2 regions of the Caldanaerobacter sp. genome follow, and region 1 is predicted to be linked to the other one. Evidence: predicted binding sites of a transcription regulator. Region 1 holds the regulator's gene; the other holds the start of a gene.

Region 1 (11,008 bases):
ACAGCAGTGTACTTTACCCTAAAAGACGAAGGAGCAGCTTTAAAATGTGTAATGTTTAATGACTACAGCAGGTCCCTTGAATTTACTTTGCAGGATGGAATGTCCGTAATTGCTACGGGTAGGATAACAGTGTACGAAAAGGGCGGACTTTATCAACTGTACGTTCAGTCTGTGCAGATGGATGGAATAGGAGCATTGTACATTGCTTTTAACAAATTAAAAGAAAAGCTCCAAAAAGAAGGCCTATTTGATATTGATAAGAAAAAACCTATTCCAAAACATCCGAAGAAGATTGCCGTAGTTACATCCCCGACGGGTGCTGTGATACGCGATATAATAACGATTTCAAGGAGAAGGAATCCAACTGTTAACATAATGGTAGTACCTGTTTTAGTGCAGGGGAGCTCTGCTGCGGATGAAATTTCAAATGCTCTTCGCATTTTAAACAAGAGAAAGGATATAGATGTTATAATAGTGGCCAGAGGAGGCGGGTCTTTAGAGGAAATATGGCCTTTTAATGAAGAAAAAGTGGCTCGCAGCATTTTTGATTCTCGAATCCCTGTGGTTTCTGCTGTAGGGCATGAAACCGATTTTACTATTGCTGATTTTGTAGCAGATTTGAGAGCTCCCACTCCATCTGCTGCTGCGGAGTTGGTGGTTCCAGATATAAGAGTATACCAAAGAGAGCTGTTTTTATTAAAGACTAAGATAAAAAATATAATGAAGGCTCATTTACTTCAGACCAGGAAAGAATTTGAGGGGTTAAAAAGAGCCCTCTATCTAAATAACCCTATCAAGAAAAACGAAGTTTTAAAACACAGGGTCTTAAGCCTAAAAAAGTCCTTGATAAAAGAGGTCCTTTCTTTTTATAATCAAAAGAAAAGTGAGTTTTTGGTCCTTAAGGAAAAGTTGGATTCTCTAAGTCCTTTGAAGGTACTAACAAGAGGATATACCATTGTGCTCGATAAAGAAGGTAAGATAATAACCTCTGCCCAAAAAGTCGCAGTCTTTGAAGAGATAGATATCTTATTCAAAGACGGAAAAGCGGCAGCAGTAGTGAAAGAGGTGAAAGAAGATGGAGAAAGAATTTAATTTTGAAGAAGACTTAAAAAGATTAGAGGAAATTGTAAATACGTTAGAAAAAGGCAATTTAATGTTGGAAGAGTCTTTTAATTTGTTCAAAGAGGGCATAGAAATATCAAGAAGGCTAGAAAAGATGCTAAAAGAAGTCGAAGGGAAGATAACAATGCTGATAAGTGAAGATGAGGAAATTGAGTTTAAAGAGGAGGAAAATAATGTTTAAAGAAAAACTTAAACACTTTCAACAGATGATAGAAGAGGAACTTCATAGGATACTAGATGTACAGGAAAAGCCAGAGATAATATATGAGGCGATGAGATACAGTGTTTTTGCGGGAGGAAAAAGGTTAAGACCTATTTTATGCCTTTCTGCCTGTGAACTTTTGGGAGGGGGTTTAAAAAAAGCTTTGCCAGTAGCCTGCTCTATTGAACTCATACACACTTATTCTCTTATTCACGATGACCTTCCTGCTATGGACAATGACGACTTGAGAAGAGGTAAGCCTACAAATCACAAAGTATTTGGAGAGGCTATAGCCATTCTTGCCGGGGATGGACTTTTAAACCTGGGATATGAGGTTTTGATAAGGCATGCTCTGGAAAATCCCGAAGATTATGAAAAAATCTTGAAAGCTGCTAATGAAATAGCTACTGCTTCGGGCTGCAAAGGGATCATAGGAGGGCAGGTAGAAGACATACTTTCTCAAAACACAGAACTTACCTATGAAGACTTAAAATACATTCACGAGCACAAGACTGCGGCTTTGATAGAGGCTTCTGTCTGTGCAGGAGCCCATATGGCTGGGGCTAGTGAAAAAGAAGTGGAGCTTTTAAGAGAATATGCTAGTTTGATAGGATTAGCATTTCAAATAAAAGACGACATACTGGATGTAACAGGTAATGAAGAAACGCTTGGCAAAAAAGTAGGGAGCGACAGGGAAAAGGGCAAGTTCACTTTTGTCAATATTTTTGGCATCGAAAAATCTCAGGAAATGGTAAAGGAGCTTACAGAGGAAGCCATAAAGATTTTGGACACTTTTGGCGAAAGGGCGCAGTTTCTTAAAGATCTCTCTAATTATTTGATTGAGAGAGTAAACTGAAGATTGAAAGAGCATTGACAATGTACCGGGATAGAAACTGGTTTTTTTGGCCTTAAGAGACTGTAACAGGCTTTTACGGTTTTAAGCTGTGTTTGATATTACTGACTTTCTCTGTTATAATGTAATTACCTTGAAAAGATAGGCGAAGTGGTGCAGTATCCTAGTCGGAGGTGCCAATCCTGAAGACGGGCCTAAAAATCCGTCAAGGGCACATCGATGAAGTTCCTGGTGCTGGCTTCTGACGCCCAGTTGGGGGCTGGTGCTGGGAGTTAAGGAGGGGGGGCGATCCACAAGGGCATGTGGGCGTTGACCCTTCCTCCGCGGAGACCTACTGCTGTGGCTCTCTTCGAGAGCTATGGGGTAGGCTGAACCTGTCTCGTGGCCATCAAGCTGCGGACAGTGTAGCCCGCCTTGAGTGATCCGGGGGGAAATCAGCCTTTGGCTGATGAAACCCGGGTTGCAAAAGAGGCTAGGGATTGGGCCCTCTGGTGAGGAAAGCTCCTAGGCTGTGCCCGAAAGGGCGGCATGCTGGGGATTACAGTGCGGTCTAAGTGGCAGTCCAGTCCTGCCTATGGCGACAAGGCAGAAGCGGGCTTAAAGGGGAACCGCTGAACGGCGACGTTCAGTGCCTGCTTGGGAAATCCTACTGGACCTAAGCCGCAAGGTTTACCCAGCATGTTACCACTTCGCCTTTTTCTAGGAGGATTTTTTTATTATGAAGACAAGAAACATAAATACGGATTACAGGTGGATTTTACATATTACATTGATCACATTTTTTATGGCAACTTTTCTGAATTTTTTTTCTGATGTGTCTTTAAAGAAAAGTACAACTTTTGTTGCATTCTTTATTTTAGCGGGAATAGTAGCGATAGGTATAGTCTTTGAAATTATAGGAACTGCTGTTATGTCGGGTAAAGAAGAGCCATTTCATGCCATGGCGGCGAAAAAAGTGTACGGTGCAAAGCATGCCATAAAGCTTTTAAGAAATGCAAATCTGGTAGCCACCTTTTGTTATGACCTAATAGGTGACATTTCTGCTATAATTTCTGGTGCTGCCTTGATGTCCATAATCATGAAATTTCCCCTTTCAGGAACTAAAGCTTCAATATATACGGCTTTTTTCGCAGGAATTCTTTCCTCAGTCATAATAGGAGGTAAGGCTATTGCCAAAAGTATTGGTATGTTAAAGAGCCAAACTATAGTTTATTGGACAGGTGTTGTACTGGCCTGGATGGAAAAAAATTTAGGCATAAATATATTGCCTGACTATAAAAATAATAAAAAGAAAAAAAGAAAGTGAGGGTCTATTATATGCTTGAACAGATTAACAGCCCTTACGATTTAAAAAAACTTGATGCAAAAGAACTTCCAAAACTTTCAGAGGAGATAAGGAGTTTTTTGGTTGAAAAAGTTTCAAAAACTGGCGGGCACTTGGCTTCTAATTTGGGAATTGTGGAGCTTACACTTGCCCTTCACTATGTCTTTAATTCGCCTGTTGATAAAATAATTTGGGATGTCAGCCATCAATGCTATGTACATAAAATTATAACGGGAAGGAAGGATAGGTTTGATACTTTAAGACAGCTTGACGGTCTTTCTGGTTACGCTAAAAGGACAGAAAGCGTTCATGATATATTTGGGGCGGGTCATAGCAGTACATCTCTTTCTGCAGCATTGGGGATTGCAACTGCTAGAGATTTAAAGGGGGAAAAATACCATGTCATAGCAGTAATCGGTGATGGAGCCCTCACAGGTGGCATGGCTTTAGAAGCTTTGAACAATATTGGAAGGGCTCAAAAAGATATTATCGTTATTTTAAATCATAATGAAATGTCTATTTCTGAAAATGTGGGGAGTCTTTCTCTTTATTTGAGCAGATTGAGAACAGATCCCACTTATAATAAAGTGAAGCAAGAGATAGACAACCTGTTAAATATTATACCTCCAATAGGAAAAAGTCTTCACAAGTATATCGAAAAAGTTAAAGATTCTGTAAAGCAGTTAGTAGTTCCGGGCATGTTTTTTGAAGAGATGGGCTTTACCTATTTAGGACCTATTGATGGTCATAATGTAGAAGAACTCATTGAAGTTTTAGAAAGGTCTAAAAAAATGAAAGGGCCTTTGCTTATACATGTTGTTACAAAAAAAGGGAAAGGATATGTATTTGCGGAAAAAAGGCCGGATAAATTCCACTCTGCAGCTCCTTTTGATATAGAAACAGGTAAATTCGTAGGAGAAGGAAAAGACAGCTATTCTGACGTTTTTGGCAAAACACTTGCTGAAATGGCGTTAAAAGATGAGAAGATCGTTGCGATAACTGCAGCCATGCCAGAAGGTACCGGGCTTATTCATTTTGCGAAGTTAATACCGGATAGATTTTTTGACGTGGGGATAGCCGAACAACATGCTACTACTTTTGCTGCAGGGCTTGCTATTGAAGGATACAAGCCTTATTTTGCTGTATATTCTACTTTTTTGCAAAGAGCTTATGATCAAGTAATCCACGATGTGTGTATACAAAAAATCCCAGTAGTTTTTGCCGTTGACAGAGCAGGGATTGTAGGGGAAGACGGAGAAACCCATCAAGGGGTGTTTGATATATCTTTCTTAAGGGCAATTCCAAATATCGCTATAATGTCACCAAAAGATGCTAACGAATTAGTTGAAATGGTAAAGTTATCGAGAAATCTAGATTTCCCTGTAGCCATAAGGTATCCAAGAGGCAAAGCCGGTGAGTATGATATTTCAAGAAAGCCAAGTTTTCCATTTGGCAAAGGGGAAGTGCTTTTGGAAGGAGAAAAAATAGCTATTTTTGCTTTGGGTAGAATGGTGTCAAAGTCAATTGAAGCAGCACAAATTTTAAAAGGACATGGTATTAATCCTTTTGTTGTAAATTTGAGATTTGTTAAGCCTCTTGATGAAGAACTTATTTTAAAAATTTCTAACAAAGTAGACCTTGTCGTGACTGTGGAGGATAATGTCATAGCGGGAGGAGTAGGTAGCGCTATATTGGAATTTTTAAACGATAAAAAAATTTATAAGCCTATGGTCAGATTAGGATTTCCAGATAGGTTCATAGAGCACGGAGATGTAGAAAGCTTATTTAAAAGATATGGTTTAGATTCACAATCGATAGCTAATACTATTTTACAAAGATATAAGGAAATGAGGGAGTCATGAAGGAGAGAATAGATATACTTCTTGTAAAAAGAGGTTTTTTCTCTTCAAGAGAAAAGGCAAAAGCAGCTATAATGGCAGGAGAAGTTTACGTAGACGACAGAAGAGCCGAAAAAGCCGGTGAAATGGTAAGAGAAGATGTTAAGATAGAGATAAAAAGGGATTCTCTCCCATATGTGAGTAGAGGAGGACTAAAGCTGGAGAAAGCTCTCAAGTTTTTTCAGATTGACGTGAAGGAGAAAATTGCCTTAGATGTAGGAGCTTCTACCGGAGGCTTTACTGACTGTCTTTTGAAGCATGGTGCTAAAAAAGTTTATGCTGTGGATGTAGGCTATGGGCAACTCCACTGGAGTTTGAGAAATGATCCGAGAGTCTTTGTAATGGAAAAAACTAATATAAGATTTTTGAATACATTACCCGAAATAGTGGATATAGTTACTATAGATGTGTCGTTTATTTCTTTAGAGCTTGTGGTGCCATCAACTGACAAGTTCTTAAAAGTAGGTGGAGAAATTGTAGCCTTGATAAAACCCCAATTTGAAGCTGGAAGAGGAAAAGTAGGCAAAAAGGGGATTGTTAAGGATAAAGCCGTACACAAAGAAGTTCTTGAAAAAATAATAAAATTGTTTAAAAATATAAATTACGGGGTGTGTGGAATCACTTATTCTCCTATAAAAGGAGCGGAAGGAAATATAGAGTATCTTATTTATGGAATAAAGGGGAAATCTGACGAAATTGAAATAGAGGTTGAAAAAATAGTAGAAGAAGCTTTCAAAAATTTGTGGCAGGAAAAATAAATTTTATGTAGAATAAAATAAATGTGGTGGTATGATAATGAAAAAAGTTGGGGTAATTCCAAATATAAATAAAGATAAGGACTTGGAAGTAACCAAATCTGTAGTGGATTGGCTTATTGATCGAGGTTCTGAACCTTATTTGAATGAGATAGTAGCAGCTCGAATCGGTTATGAAAAACATGGCAAAAAAACAAATGAAATATATAGTAATTCGGATTTTATTGTCGCATTGGGAGGAGACGGAACAATACTCAATGTAGCCCGTTTGTGTGCTCCTTTTGGTACTCCTATTTTAGCGGTTAATTTGGGGCATTTGGGTTTTTTAACAGAAATAGATGTTTCTGAACTTTTCTCTTCCCTAGAAAAAATATACAAAGGCGAGTATACTATAGAGAAGAGAATGATGTTAGAAGCAAACGTAGTCAAAAACGACATGGAAGTCATAAATTTTAGAGCTTTAAATGACATAGTTATAACAAGAGGAGCTTTTTCAAGGATGGCTCGCATCAAAACCTTTGTAAATGATAATTATGTGGATACTTACTTAGCAGATGGAGTTATTGTAGCTACTCCTACTGGTTCTACTGCTTATTCACTTTCTGCTGGAGGACCGATAGTCTATCCTACAGTGGAAGTCATTATAATAACGCCCATATGTCCTCATACACTGTATTCTAGGTCCATAGTTGTTTCTCCAAATGATATAATACGCTTAGAGATAGCAGAAGAAAATCAAGACTTGATGATAACAACTGATGGACAGCAGGGGTATAAGATAGATTACAGAGACGTCATATATATAAAGAAGAGTCACGAATACACTAATCTTATTAAAGTGAAGAACAGCAATTTTTTTGACCTTTTGAGAGATAAACTTACAGAAAGGTGAAAAGAGGTGAGGTAAAGTGATGAAACTGGCAAGGCACGCCAAGATTTTAGAGATAATTTCTGAAAAAGAAATAGAGACACAGGAAGAACTGGCGGCGGAACTACAAAAAAGAGGAATAGATGTTACACAAGCCACGGTATCTAGAGATATAAAAGAACTTCGCCTCATAAAAGTTCTTACAGAAGACGGGAAACGATACAAGTATGCACCAATGACACGGGTAGATGCCAACATAAGTGAAAGACTCATGACCTTGCTTTCTGAATCGATAGTCAATGTAGATTATGCTGGAAACATCATAGTTATAAAAACGTTATCAGGGAGTGCTTCAGCAGCCGCCGAAGCAATCGATACTCTTAATTGGAAAAATATTGTAGGTACTATAGCTGGAGATAATACTATCTTTGTCCTTGTTAGGAACCAAGAAGATATTCAAGAACTGGTTGAAAAGTTTAGAAAATTGATGAAGTAACTATGGAGGTCTTGACATGCTTTTGAACATAAAGATAGAGAATGTGGCTATAATTGATAGACTTGAAGTAGAGTTCAAAGAAGGATTTAACGTTTTAACGGGGGAGACAGGAGCGGGGAAGTCCATAGTTATTGACTCTGTACTTCTTTTAATTGGTGCTCGTGCAAATAGGGATATAATAAGAACGGGAGAAGAAAAAGCTTTTGTAGAGGGAGTTTTTTTGCTTGACAGCAATAAAGAAAAAATTGTAAAACTCTTAGAAGAAATGGGAATTCAGCCAGAAAAGGACGATACTCTTATAGTAAGCAGGGAAATAACTAAAAGTGGCCGAAGTTATTCAAGAATAAATGGAAGAATAGTCCCTCTTTCTTTTTTAGAAAAAGTGGGGACATTTCTTGTAGATATTTTAGGACAGCATGAACATCAATTTCTTCTTGACCCTTCTCGACACCTCTCTATTTTAGACAATTTTGGAGGAGAAGATTTTAAGGGTTTAAAGGAAAAGTTTAAACAGTTGTTAGAAGAATATAGAACTGTCGTAAGAGAAAAGAATAGCCTTTTTAAAGATGATAGGGAAAAGGAACAAAAGATTGATTTGTTAAGGTATCAGATTGAAGAAATAGAAAAAGCTAATTTAAGTGAAGAAGAAGAGGAAGAACTTTTAGAGAGAAGAAATATTTTAATGAATTACGAAAGGCTGTTTAATGCTGTAAATTTATCTTACAAAATTCTTTATGAAGGAGATGGAGGATTTTCTGTACTGGACAACCTCCACAAGGTAGTAAAGAACTTGGACATAGCTTTTTCTATAGATGGAAAGCTTAAAAATTTAAAAGAAAAGCTTGAAAATATTTTATATGAAGCCGAAGATTTAGCATTGCAGTTAAGAGAATATTTGGGAAGCATTGATTTTAATCAAAAAGACCTTGATATGATAGAGGAAAGACTTAATTTGATAAATTTTTTAAAGAGAAAATATGGTCCTACAATTTCTCATATTTTACTTTTTAAAAAAGAAAAGAAAAAAGAACTCGAGGATATACTTCATTTTGAAGAGAGGCAGAAAGAATTAGAAAAAAAAGAAGCCTTATTATGGAAAGATATCAAGGAAATAGGAGATAAAATTCATAAAGAAAGAGAAAATTTGGCTTTGCACATTGAAGAGGAGGTAAATAAAGTTTTAAAAGAGCTTAATATGCCTAATGCTCTGTTCAAAGTAGATATAACAAAAGAAGAAATGCCAAATGAGAATGGGTTTGATAAGGTAGAATTTTTGATTTCTACTAATGTTGGGGAACCTTTAAAACCACTTGCTAAAATTGCTTCTGGTGGAGAATTATCTAGGATAATGCTGGCTTTGAAGAGTGTTTTGGCTTCGTCCGATGAGATTTCTACCTTAATCTTTGATGAAGTAGATACAGGAATAAGCGGTAAAACGGCTCAGCGGGTGGCAGAAAAAATGGCTTACCTTTCCAAAAGACATCAGCTTATTTGTGTGACTCATCTTCCACAGATAGCTTGTATGGCAGATGCGCACTACCTTATTTCAAAAATTTCCAATGAAAACAGGACCTATATTAAACTTACAGAGCTTGATTACGAAGGAAGAATAAGAGAATTAGCCAGAATTATGGGAGGGGAAAATATAACCTTCACGACTCTTGAGCATGCTAAAGAACTTTTAGAAATGGCCGCAAGGTTTAAAAAAACCCTTTAAAACTTTATACTCATCTCGCTTCCTTTTACTATTCCAATAATTTATTTACAGTATATAAGCGCTTTAAAAAGGTTAATTTAAATTTAGACTCAGCTTAAGTTTTGAAAAAGGAAGTGAGATGATGAACAACAAGCTAACTAAATTAGTTTTATTTTCTTTGCTAAGCTTTATTTTAGTATTTGTAAATTATTCTGCTCCTATTCAAGAAATAACAAAGATACCTTCTAATTTCAAAATTTTCCAAGGCGAAAAGTTAAACTATAGTTTTCCATTCCCTTTTAAAGTTACCTTTGAAACGGACAAAGAGGGACCTTTAAAAATAAGTGAAAAAGATGCGACTACCATCGAAGCAGTGACTACGGGCACAGCAAGTTTAAACTTAAAGCTTTTTGGACTCTTTCCTTTAAAGCACATAAGTGTGGATGTAGTGCCCACCATAAAAGTAGTGCCTGGAGGGCAGGCAATAGGAGTAAAGCTTAATACAAAGGGAGCCCTAGTAGTAGGATATTCAGATATAATAGGAGAAGATGGGAAAATCTACAGCCCTTATAAAGAAGGGAGAATTCAGATTGGAGACATAATTTTAGAAGTCAATGGGCTTGAGATAAAGCAGGCAGAAGACATAACAGAAATTGCTAATAAGTTAAAGGGAGACCCACTAAAGCTTAAAATTAATAGAAAAAATTCAATAGTTTATGCTGTGATTCATCCTGTAAAATCTAAAGAAGACAAACAGTACAGAATTGGGCTTTGGGTGAGGGACCACACTGCAGGTATTGGTACCTTAACATTTTATTATCCTTCTAAAAAGGTATATGCTGCGCTGGGACACGCTATAACAGATATCGATACAGGTCATGTCTTATCTGTAGAGAATGGAGAAATAATGAACACTCGAATAACATCTATAGACCAAGGGCGTAGAAGCAAACCTGGCGAATTGAAGGGGGTGTTTTTTGAGGAAGTAGATGCCATAGGAAATATTCTAAAAAATACTCCATTTGGAATATACGGATATATATACAGAGATTTCGAAAATGGATTTTACGGAGAGGTTCCTATAGCATATCAAAGTCAGATAAAAGAAGGACCCGCTAAGATACTTGCTACCATTGACAATAAAGGAGTACAGGAGTTTGATGTAGAGATCGTAAAAAAAGCTTATCAAGAATCTCCGACTCCCAAGGGGATGATAGTGAAAATCACTGACAGAAGGCTTTTAGAAAAAACTGGCGGAATTATTCAAGGCATGAGTGGAAGCCCTATAATTCAAGATGGGAAACTTGTAGGAGCCATAACCCACGTTTTTGTAAACGACCCTTCAAAAGGATATGCTGTTTATGCAGAATGGATGGTAAACGAAGTTAACAGTCTGCTTGATGATAAGCAGGTTTTCACAAATGAATAAATTTTTTACCAAAAAGGAGGAAATTCAACTATTATGTAGAATAAATATTATATACTAATATTAGCAACGGGAGGTAAGAGTAATTGATTAAGAAGATTAGAATAGCCATTGCAGACGACAATAAAGAGTTTGCTAACATTTTAGCTGAGTATTTGTCGGCTCAGCAGAATTTCGAAGTAGTAGGTGTTGCCAATGATGGCAATCAAGCTATCGAAATCATAAAAAATCAATCGCTGGACCTTTTGATTCTAGACATCATAATGCCCTATTTAGATGGGATAGGTGTGCTGGAAAGAATAAATGAAGAACAGCTTAAAAAGCCCAAAATTCTCATTCTGTCTGCAGTAGGACAGGAAAAAATTACA
Region 2 (11,008 bases), on a different contig from region 1:
TGAAGCATTTGAGGTGTTAGTCTCATGTCAAAATAAGTTAATTCATAATATTTTGTGGCTTTTCCATCACTGGAGATTTCCATACTCGCTTTTACAAGCCCTGCTTCTTCTAATTTGCGAAGATGAATGTATAGAAGAGGTCTGCTTATGCCTATTATTCTTGCAAGTTCGCTTATATACTGCCTATTTTCATACAGAATGCCTAATATTTTTATTCTTACAGGGTGGGATAGAGCATCAAAAATTTTTATAATCTTTGCCGGATCTAAATATTCTGGTGAGGGGTTGTGTTCAGCCATTTTAATCAACTTCCTTTAACAGCTTTTCTATTTTTTCTAGTGCACTTTTTACTCCATCTATTTCATTTAATAGATCGTTTGACATTTTTATATATAACTCATTTTGCTTTCGCATATTTGATACTTTTACAAAGGCGAATATTGAGAAAACGGCAAAGATAACTGCTAAAATAAAAGGCGTAAAAAGTGTGATAATTGCAAATAAGTCTGTGCCCGATATACTCATATTAATCCTCCTTTTTATTCTATATTTTCAAGTAATTTCTCAATAGATTCTGCTTTTTGACGTAGAGATGACAGTTTTTCTTGTGTCTCTTGATTTAATTTAGAAAAAGCCTTATATTGCGCTTGAAGCTTTGTTATTTCAAGAACAATTGCTGTTAAAAAAATTATTGAAGTGAGAGAAAGGGCGAGTATAAGATAAACAAATCCCATTTTAAAAGCCTCCTCATTTTTTATTTCACATGTAATAATTATATTACATATGAAATAATTTGTCAATATGCATTTGCTATTTGGAGTAAGTTTTTTTATAATTATGTAAAATCAAATTTCATCCACAAAAGAAAGAGGGAGATAAATGGGATATGCAACTATTATCTATTATTTTTTTATAATCTTTTACGCAGTATTTTTTATGGGGGGAGCGATTTATGGCACTTTTGTGCCGGTTTATCTGGACTACATAGGTTATAGTAAGAGTGAAATTGGAATTTTGATGTCTTTAGGTCCTTTTGTCGCTATAATAGCTCAGCCGTTTTGGGGGATTACAAGCGATAGAGCGAGGTCTAAAAATTTTGTTTTGCAAATTTTATTTTTAGCTAGCATTTTTACTATGGCATTGTTTCCTTTGTCCCGCAATTTTTATTATCTTATAGCAGTTATAACTCTTTTCACATTTTTTCAAACTTCTACTGGTCCGATAAGTGATGCCATAACGCTAGAGTATTTAAGTGAAACCAATCAAAAATTTGGGCCAATAAGAATGGCAGGAACAATTGGATACGCAGTGATGTCAGTTATAGCTGGCTGGTTTGTGCAAAGGTATATTGGAAGCATTTTTATTTTAAACATTCTAGTGATGTTTTTAGCCTTTATGATTGTATTTAAACTTCCTGTTGTAAAAGGTCATCAATTTGGAAAGGAAAAGGTTTCTATATGGAAGCTTTTTTCAGATAAAAATCTCGTTTTGCTGATGGTGTTCAATTTTTTAGTACAGACTACGTTAGGGTTTTACTACACTTATTTTCCTATTTATTTTAGACAAATAGGCGGGAACAATGAGCTTTTGGGCTGGGCTTATTTTATTTCTGCAATGAGCGAGATACCTTTTTTGCTGTATGCCGATAAGATACTTGAGAGAATAGGCACAAGAGGAGCGCTGATAGGAGCAAGCTTTGTGGCAGCAATAAGATGGCTTATCATATCGCTTTTTCAAAATACATATTTGGTTTTGCCATTTCAACTTTTGCACGGATTAATTTTTATAGTTTTGTATTACTCCATGGCAACCTATATTAATCAAGAAGTTCCAAAAGAATTAAGGGCATCAGGGCAGACCGTGAACAATTTAATAGGTATGGGTATTTCAAGGATTATGGGAAGCTTACTGGGGGGATTTTTAAGCGACCTTTATGGAATAAAAATGGTATTCCTTTATAATTCTGTATTAGCTTTTTGCATAGCATTAATTTTTGGTTACATCTTTTTAAAAAAAGCGTCAAAATAATTTAGTAAATTTTAGGAAGAAAAATTTTTTGAAAAAACTCTTGAAAAAATTTTTTTTCGATGCTATAATGGTAGTTAAAGCTGCATAAATATAAATTATCTAGTTTATTTATGCAGCAATTATTTTTTTACGAATTTTTGCATAAATATAAATTAAATTGTATATGTATTTACAAGGGAGGTAAAGGAATGATAAAAGTCGGGATATTTGGAGCCACTGGGTACACTGGAGTAGAGCTTATGCGCCTTCTTTCAAAGCATGAAAAAGTAAAAGTAGAGTACATCTCGTCTCAAAGTTATGCAGGAAAGTTAATAGCAGATGTCTATCCATCACTTACAGGTTTTTATAATATTTTTCTTGACGATGTAGAGGTTAAGAAAGCGGTTTCAAAGTGCGATGTGGTTTTTACAGCATTACCTGCGGGTTACGCTTCTAAGATTGCGAGAGAAGCGGTAGAAAAAGGAGTTAAAGTGATTGATTTAGGAGCGGATTTCAGATTTGACGATTATTCGATTTATAAAGAATGGTATGGCGGAGAATACGATGATTATGATGGGATAAAAAGAGCGTATGGCTTACCTGAGATTTATAGAGACAGCATAAGGGAAGCTGATGTGGTGGGAAATCCGGGGTGTTATCCTACCAGTGTGATATTAGGACTTGTTCCTCTTTTGAAAGAGAAGGTCATAGAGGGGAATATAATTATTGATTCAAAATCGGGAATATCGGGGGCGGGGCACAGTCCCTCACAAAAGAATATATATGCAGAGTGTAATGAAAATATAAGGGCGTACAATGTGGCGAATCACAGGCATGTGCCCGAGATGGTTCAGGAACTTTCCAAGGCATCGGGAGAAAAGGTATCGGTGGTTTTTGCACCTCACTTGACACCTATGACTAGGGGAATTTTGAGTACAATGTATTGCAAGCTAAGAGAAAATTTAAATCAAGAGGAAATTTATGAGGTTTTCGCTGAATTTTATAAAAATGAGTATTTTGTGAAGGTGCTAAAGCCTGGGGTTTATCCTTCAACTAAAAATGTATATGGTTCGAATTTTTGTCACATAGGTTTTGAAGTTGACAAAGCGACAGGTACTTTAATTGTAATGACTGCTATTGATAACTTGGTAAAAGGAGCATCAGGTCAGGCAGTACAGAATATGAACATCATGTTTGAAATAGAAGAAAAAACAGGACTTGATATAGTGCCGGTATATCCATAGTAAAGCATTAATATTAAAAGGGGTGTAAGAACGAGGCGATGGAGCAGATGGAGATTTTGGATGGGAAAATAGAATTGCCCAAAGGTTTTGTGGCTTCAGGTGTATTTGCAGGCATAAAGAGAAGTAAGAAGGATTTGGCTTTAATATATTCTGAACGATTGGCGAACATATCGGCAGTGTTTACTACAAACAGGGTAAAAGCAGCTCCTGTCATTTTAGATATGGAGAGGGCAAAAAAGGGGAAAGCCCAGGCAATTGTAATAAATAGCGGCAATGCAAATGCGTGTACAGGGGAGAAAGGAATTGAGGACGCAAAATCCATGGCAAAAAAGGTAGCAGAAGTCCTCGAGATAGAGGAAGAAGATGTCCTGGTTTGTTCTACAGGAGTGATTGGCGTACCTCTTCCAATGGAAAAAGTGTTGAAAGGAATTGAAGTGGCGGCATTGAGCCTATCAAAAGAAGGAGGATATGATGCAGCCCATGCTATTATGACGACAGATACATTTTTGAAAGCTGTTACTGTGAAATTTAATGTTGAAGGGAAAAATATTACAATGACAGGTTTTGCAAAAGGCTCCGGAATGATACATCCCAATATGGCTACAATGCTTTCTTTTGTACTTACAGATGCCAATGTGGAGAAGACTACATTGGATAAAGCCTTTAAAGATATTGTCAATAAGACTTATAACATGATTTCTGTTGATGGGGATATGAGCACAAATGATACTGCGATAGTGATGGCAAATGGAATGGCAGAAAATAAAGCCATTCAGGAGGGGACCTATGAATTTGATTTATTTTACAAAGCCTTGGAATACGTCAATAAAACTCTTGCCAAACTCATCGCAAAAGACGGTGAAGGAGCCACTAAGCTTATAGAAGTAAATGTAATAAATGCCAAGACAGAGAAGGACGCAAGACTTGCAGCTAAAGCCATTGTAAATTCAAACCTTGTGAAGGCAGCTATCTTTGGGGAAGATGCCAACTGGGGAAGGATACTGGCAGCGGTGGGCTATTCTGGAGCAGATTTTGATGTAGACAAAGTGGACATATATCTAAAAAGCGCAAAAGGAGAAGTTAAGGTTTGTGAGAATGGCGGGTATGTGCATTTTGACGAAGGTATGGCGAAAGAGATTTTGGAGGGAAAGGAGATTTTTATAATAGTCGATATGAAAGCCGGAGAGTTTATGGCTGCCTCCTGGGGATGCGACCTCACTTACGATTATGTAAAAATAAATGGGAGTTACAGGACATGATAAGAAAAGAAAAATTTGGGGACGAGATTTTGAAAGCACATATCCTTGTGGAGGCGCTCCCCTATATAAAAAAATTCTCCGGCAAGACAGTTGTGATAAAGTATGGCGGCAGTGCCATGCTGGACTGTAATTTAAAGAAAATGGTTATGCAGGATGTAGTACTTATGAAATTTGTGGGTTTAAATCCTGTGATAGTTCACGGTGGAGGGCCCGAAATCAGCAGCTTTTTAAAAAAACTGGGGATAGAATCAAAGTTTGTAAATGGGCTGAGGGTAACAGATGAAAAAACCGCAGAAATTGTAGAAATGGTTCTTGTTGGAAAGATAAACAAAGAGATAGTTTCAATGATAAACGAACTGGGAGGCATGGCTGTTGGAATAAGTGGAAAAGACGGGAAACTTCTAAAGGCAGAAAAAGACCTATCAAACGGAGATCTGGGGTATGTTGGCAAAATAGTTGAAGTAAACATTGGAGTTATCGAGATGCTTATTGAAAGGGGTTATATTCCTGTTATAGCTCCGGTTTCCTTTGGAGATGATGGAAAGACTTATAATGTCAATGCCGACACGGCTGCTGGCAAGATAGCGGAAGCCTTAAAAGCAGAGAAATTGATTCTTCTCACGGATGTAGAAGGGGTTTTAGAAAATGTGGAGGACAAGACGAGTTTGATTTCCAGAATGGACTTGGAACATGCTAAAAAATTGATGGATTCTGGGCGAATAAACGGGGGAATGATTCCAAAGCTTAGCTGTTGCATAAAGGCTGTAGAAAATGGTGTAAAAAGGGCACACATAATAGATGGAAGGCTTACCCATTCTCTTCTTTTAGAAATTTTTACGGATGAGGGGATAGGGACAATGATAGGAAAGGAATGTTTTGATGATGATAACCTATGAAAAGAAATATTTGATGGATACTTACAATAGATATCCTATTATGCTTGTCAGGGGAGAAGGTACAAGAGTATGGGATAGTGAGGGAAATGCTTACCTCGACTTCGTGGCAGGTATTGCTGTGAATTCTTTGGGGCACTGTCATCCTGCACTGGTAGAAGCTATTAAAAAGCAAGCAGAGACTTTAATTCACTGTTCAAATCTTTACTGGAATGAAAAGCAAATAGAGCTTGCCAGAATGATTTCAGAAAATTCTTTTGGAGGAAAGGTGTTTTTTGCGAACAGCGGTGCAGAGGCAAATGAGGGGGCTATAAAGCTTGCTAGAAAGTACGCCTCGTTAAAATACGGCGGCAAAAGATATAAAATCATAACCGCCAAAAATTCCTTTCACGGGAGGACATTTGGAGCGCTTACTGCTACAGGGCAAGAGAAGTATCACAAAGGTTTTGGACCGCTCCTTGCCGGGTTTAAATATGTGCCTTTAAATGACATTGAGGCCCTTTATGAGGCTGTCGACGATGAAGTGTGTGCGATTATGCTCGAAGTTATCCAAGGTGAGGGGGGTATACACGAGGCTACACCAGAGTATGTAAAAGCGGTAAGGGAGATATGTGATGAAAATGACCTCCTGTTTATACTGGATGAGGTTCAGACAGGAATAGGGCGTACAGGAAAGCTTTTCGGATATGAGCATTACGGTGTACTTCCAGACATTATGACTTTAGCCAAAGGGCTAGGAGGTGGTTTTCCGATAGGAGCGATAGTAGCAAAAGAAGATAAAGCTGTTTTTAAGCCAGGAGATCACGCTTCTACTTTTGGCGGTAATCCTCTAGCTTGTGCGGCTGGGGTTGCAGTATTAAATGAAGTGACAAAGGATGGATTTTTAGAAGGTGTTGATAAAAAAGGCAAATATTTTAGAGAAGGGCTAGAAACTTTGCAAAAGAAACATAAAGTCGTGAAAGAAATAAGAGGAAAAGGACTTATGGTGGGATGTGAAGTGGATTTGGAGGATGCATCGGAGATTGTTTTAAAAGCACTTGAAAAAGGGCTTTTAATAAATTCCGTAAGTCACAATGTCTTGAGGTTTGTACCTCCACTCATCGTGACGGAGGAAGAAATTGATGAAGCTTTACAGATACTAGATGATGTGCTCAGTGAGATAAGATTTTAAACTTGCTACTCTTAAAATTATCAACGATTTTGGCTGAAAAGTCGGTGTTGATAGATAAGTATATAGAGAGCGAAAAGGCAATATAGAAAATTCTCTTTCGTGAGGAGTGTGAAAAATGTTAAAAGGTGAAAAAGTAGTACTGGCATATTCGGGAGGACTTGACACCTCAGTGATCATACCATGGTTAAGGGGAAATTATGAATGTGAAATAATAGCGGTATGCGTGGATGTAGGTCAAAGGGAAGACCTAAGGTATATAAAAGATAAAGCTTTAGCAAGTGGTGCCAGCAAAGTATATATTGAAGATGTCAAAGAGGAGTTTGTAAAGGACTATATATTTCCTACATTAAAAGCGGGGGCCATATATGAAGGGAAATACCTTCTGGGAACTTCTATGGCAAGGCCTTTAATTGCCAAAAAACTTGTGGAAATTGCCCACAAGGAAGGTGCAAAGGCAATAGCCCATGGTGCGACAGGCAAAGGCAATGACCAGGTGAGATTTGAAGTTTCAATACGTGCGCTTGACCCTTCAATAAAAATAATAGCACCATGGAGAATATGGGAATTAAAATCGAGGGAAGATGAAATAGAATATGCTAAAAAGAAAGGAATACCTATTCCTGTAACTAAAGAAAAAATATACAGTGTAGACAGCAATCTGTGGCATGTGAGTCATGAGGGAGGAGACCTTGAAGACCCGTGGAATGAGCCTAAAAGTGATATTTACGATATAGTTACTCCTCCGGAGAAAGTCTCAGATAAGCCGGAATATGTCTATATAGAGTTTGAAAAGGGCATTCCTGTAAAGGTAAATGGAAAAACGCTAAGTCCTGTCAAATTAATAGAAGAATTAAATGAAATTGGAGGAAAAAATGGGGTAGGGATAGTTGACCTTGTTGAAAATAGACTTGTAGGAATGAAATCTCGAGGTGTTTACGAGACTCCTGCAGGAACATTACTTTATATTGCTCACAGAGAACTTGAGTACCTTGTACTTGATAAAGAAACGATGAGGTTTAAAGACTTGGTAGCGCAGAAATATGCGGATCTGGTCTATAACGGCCTCTGGTTTTCACCTCTCAAAACAGCTTTGGATGCTTTTATTGATGAGACGCAGAAAAATGTAACGGGTGTTGTAAGGCTAAAGCTTTATAAAGGAAATGTCATAAATGCGGGTGCAAAATCTCCCTATTCTCTTTACAACGAAGAATTTGTGACTTTTGGCAAAGACGAAGTTTACAACCAAAAAGATGCAGAAGGATTTATAAACCTCTTTGGGCTTTCTTTAAAAATTAGGGCTTTGATGGAAATGGGAAGGAAGGATATGGATGAAGCTGTGGGGAGGTAGGTTTAAAAAGGACTTGGACAAACTGATGGAGGATTTCAATTCCTCCATTTCTTTTGATATAAGGCTTTTAAAATATGACATAGTAGGTTCAATTGCTCATGCAAAAGGGCTTTATAAAGCTGGAGTGCTGACAGAAGATGAACTCAATTTAATAGAAAAGGGGTTAAAGGAAATTCTTGATGAAATAAATGTTAGAGAGATAAAAAATGATGAAGATGTTCATTCTTATGTTGAAAGGCTTTTAACTGAGAAGATAGGCGATGTAGGGCGTAAACTTCATACAGGAAGAAGTCGAAACGATCAGGTTGCGACGGATGAAAGGCTTTATTTAAGAGATGAGATAGATGAAATAAAAGAGGATTTAATAAAACTTATAGATACATTAAATGAAATGGCTAAAACTTATAAAGAAGCGATTATGCCGGGATATACGCATCTGCAAAGGGCACAGCCTGTGACTTTTGGACATCATCTTCTTGCCTATGTTGAAATGTTTAAAAGAGATTTATCAAGGCTTGAGGATATGGTGAAAAGAGTCAATGTAATGCCTTTAGGCTCTGGTGCACTTGCAGGTACTACATTTGATATTGATAGGAAGTATGTGGCATCTCTTTTAGGGTTCGATGATATAACTTTAAACAGCATTGATGGTGTAAGCGATAGAGACTTTGTAATAGAATTTTTAAGCTTTGCCTCTATAACAATGATGCATTTAAGTAGGTTCTCAGAAGAATTAATTTTGTGGTCGACCAAAGAATTTGATTTTATTGAGATGGATGATAGATTTTCAACAGGAAGCAGTATGATGCCGCAAAAGAAAAATCCTGATGCAGCAGAATTAATAAGGGGCAAAACCGGCAGGGTTTACGGCGATTTGATTACAATACTTACCGTGATGAAAGGACTCCCTCTTGCATATAACAAAGATATGCAGGAGGATAAAGAGGCCTTGTTTGATGGAATAGACACTTTAAAAATGTCTTTGAAAGTATTTATTGAGATGATAAAGACAATTAAAGTAAAGACTGACAACATGGAAAAGGCCGCAAAATATGGTTACATGAATGCTACAGATTTTGCAGACTATCTGGTGTCAAAAGGTATTCCTTTCAGAACTGCCCATGAAATTGCAGGCAAAGTTGTCTTATATGCGATAGAACGAAACTTAGCAATTGAAGATTTAGCACTTGAAGAACTTAAAAAATTCAGCGATGTGATAGATGAAGATGTATATGAAGCAATAGACCTTGAAACCACATTAAAAAAGAAAAAGACAATAGGTTCGCCGAAGATATAATTTAATCTTATCAAGATGTATGAGCTCCTGCCTTTGAGAAGAGAAGCAGGAGCTTAAATTTTTTCTTTGTTTAAGGCTTTTTTGAGTTATTTTTAACTTTTTGTGAAAGGATAGATTGAGTAGTAATTGTAACAATTCTGTAACCTTATTAAGAATTTTTTAATAAATTTTTCCACTTTAAGTGATATAATACGAAATAACAAAGGGAAAATGGGATATGGAGGGAGATTTAAATGAGATATAAGTTTGTCGGAATATTCTTGTTGTTCCTTTTTCTAGTTTTTACTGGATGCGGTGCCAAAGCTGTGGGGCAACTGGATATAGAAGAAGCGGTATCCTTGCCAGAAAAGCATTATCCTGTCGGTTTTGACTCTTATGGCAAAAGAATTCTTTTGTTAGGTAATGCAGGAGGAAGATTAGAGTTTTACAATATAAAAAATAAGGAAGTAGAAATGGCAGTAGAACCAGTGATAACTGGGAAAAGCATAAAAAATGCGACCACAGATGGAAAGTATGTAGCCTGGGTTGAAGCTACAAATGACAACAAAATGTGGTCAGATGACTGGAGTATATATGTTAAAGATTTAAAATCTGGAGAAATAAAAAAAGTTGATGAGAGTAGATTTGCGGGAAAAGGAGTGTCAGAAGGGCAATTTAGTGTATCGATTGATGATGGCAAACTTGTCTGGGCAACTTATGAATCTGATGGGAAACATGAATTTAGCTCCATAAAATTGTATAATTTGGTTAATGGAATAGAAATAAACTTGCGCACTTCAGAAGGCGTAGGTGTTTCCAGATTTAGTGATCCAAATATCCATGGCGACTATGTAGTTTGGAGTGAGGGTAGCTTAAAGGCAGGAGGGGTATACCTTTATAGTATTAAAGAAAATAAAGTTTACAAATTGTCTGATAAAGGAGCATCCCCTAATATATGGGGTAACAGTGTTGTGTGGATAGAAGGGAATAATAAATTGGTGCTTTATAATATCAAAGATAAGAAAGAAGTAAATATCCCGACTTATAGTAAAGAGGTATGGGCGATTTCGCTGAATGAAGATTATGTCACGTGGTATAGCAGTGAATACAACATAAAAGTTTATAATATTCAAAAGAACGAGACAAATGTCATTAATCTTCCAGTGATAAGTGGACCGACTATCTATGGGGATATCTTAACATGGGTTCAGAAAGAGGGTGAAAAGGGGATACCAAAATTTTTATTGCTTTATAAATAAGCCATTTTTTAATAGAGGGAGGTAAAATTCATTAGGGGGAGGAATTTAATACTTGTCTTTTTGCTTATCTTTTTAATTTTGCATTTGATATGAGTTATAATTAATCTTGAAGGCCCTAATAAGAAAATCATTGAGGAAGTAAATTTGTCAAATTCTACGAAACAGAGCAATATTTATGAGGGCCAGAAAAAGCTTTTGAAATTCTTATATGATAATAAAAAGCGCATTCTTGAGAATAAAAAGGCGTTTTTAATAGATGTAACAGACGTGCTTCCTGTGGTAGAAGAGAAGGATATAAATAATTTTACAATCCAGCCTGATTTAAATATTGTAAAATCAGAAAGACAGAAACAGTATGAGATAATTAAAAAAGTTTTGAGGGAAGCCGATTATTACCATCTGACTAGGAAAATCAGGGATAACACGGTATATTCTTATTTGAGCTATAGAGTAAAAAAGGCCCTTTATAGCGATTATAAAGAGGAAGAGTATACTTATTATTACAAATTATTACAAAGTGGAACCTGCTAATCCCGATGAAACTGTTCTCA

What was found. Region 1 encodes ArgR, which controls arginine synthesis, uptake and breakdown. Its sites were predicted from a motif close to ANTGNATAAANATACA; they were not measured.
Region 2: a site for ArgR is predicted at 2,165-2,180, ahead of argC (N-acetyl-gamma-glutamyl-phosphate reductase). Genes of this name have one in related genera too.

Annotation. Positions count from the first base shown of each region.
Region 1 covers NZ_JBNATX010000001.1:187,364-198,371, reverse strand. The annotation lists gene xseA (exodeoxyribonuclease VII large subunit) at 1-1,092, shown strand, start outside; gene xseB (exodeoxyribonuclease VII small subunit) at 1,076-1,303, shown strand; gene ACPLVE_RS01100 (polyprenyl synthetase family protein) at 1,296-2,180, shown strand; gene ACPLVE_RS01095 (hypothetical protein) at 2,896-3,483, shown strand; gene dxs (1-deoxy-D-xylulose-5-phosphate synthase) at 3,495-5,363, shown strand; gene ACPLVE_RS01085 (TlyA family RNA methyltransferase) at 5,360-6,157, shown strand; gene ACPLVE_RS01080 (NAD(+)/NADH kinase) at 6,195-7,046, shown strand; gene ACPLVE_RS01075 (arginine repressor) at 7,063-7,518, shown strand; gene recN (DNA repair protein RecN) at 7,535-9,235, shown strand; gene spoIVB (SpoIVB peptidase) at 9,357-10,643, shown strand; gene spo0A (sporulation transcription factor Spo0A) at 10,727-11,008, shown strand, end outside.
Region 2 covers NZ_JBNATX010000043.1:90-11,097, forward strand. The annotation lists gene ACPLVE_RS09895 (ArsR/SmtB family transcription factor) at 1-299, opposite strand, end outside; gene ACPLVE_RS09900 (hypothetical protein) at 301-525, opposite strand; gene ACPLVE_RS09905 (hypothetical protein) at 540-734, opposite strand; gene ACPLVE_RS09910 (MFS transporter) at 880-2,028, shown strand; gene argC (N-acetyl-gamma-glutamyl-phosphate reductase) at 2,217-3,251, shown strand; gene argJ (bifunctional glutamate N-acetyltransferase/amino-acid acetyltransferase ArgJ) at 3,290-4,510, shown strand; gene argB (acetylglutamate kinase) at 4,507-5,406, shown strand; gene ACPLVE_RS09930 (acetylornithine transaminase) at 5,393-6,574, shown strand; gene ACPLVE_RS09935 (argininosuccinate synthase) at 6,690-7,922, shown strand; gene argH (argininosuccinate lyase) at 7,903-9,219, shown strand; gene ACPLVE_RS09945 (hypothetical protein) at 9,453-10,457, shown strand; gene ACPLVE_RS09950 (hypothetical protein) at 10,602-10,988, shown strand.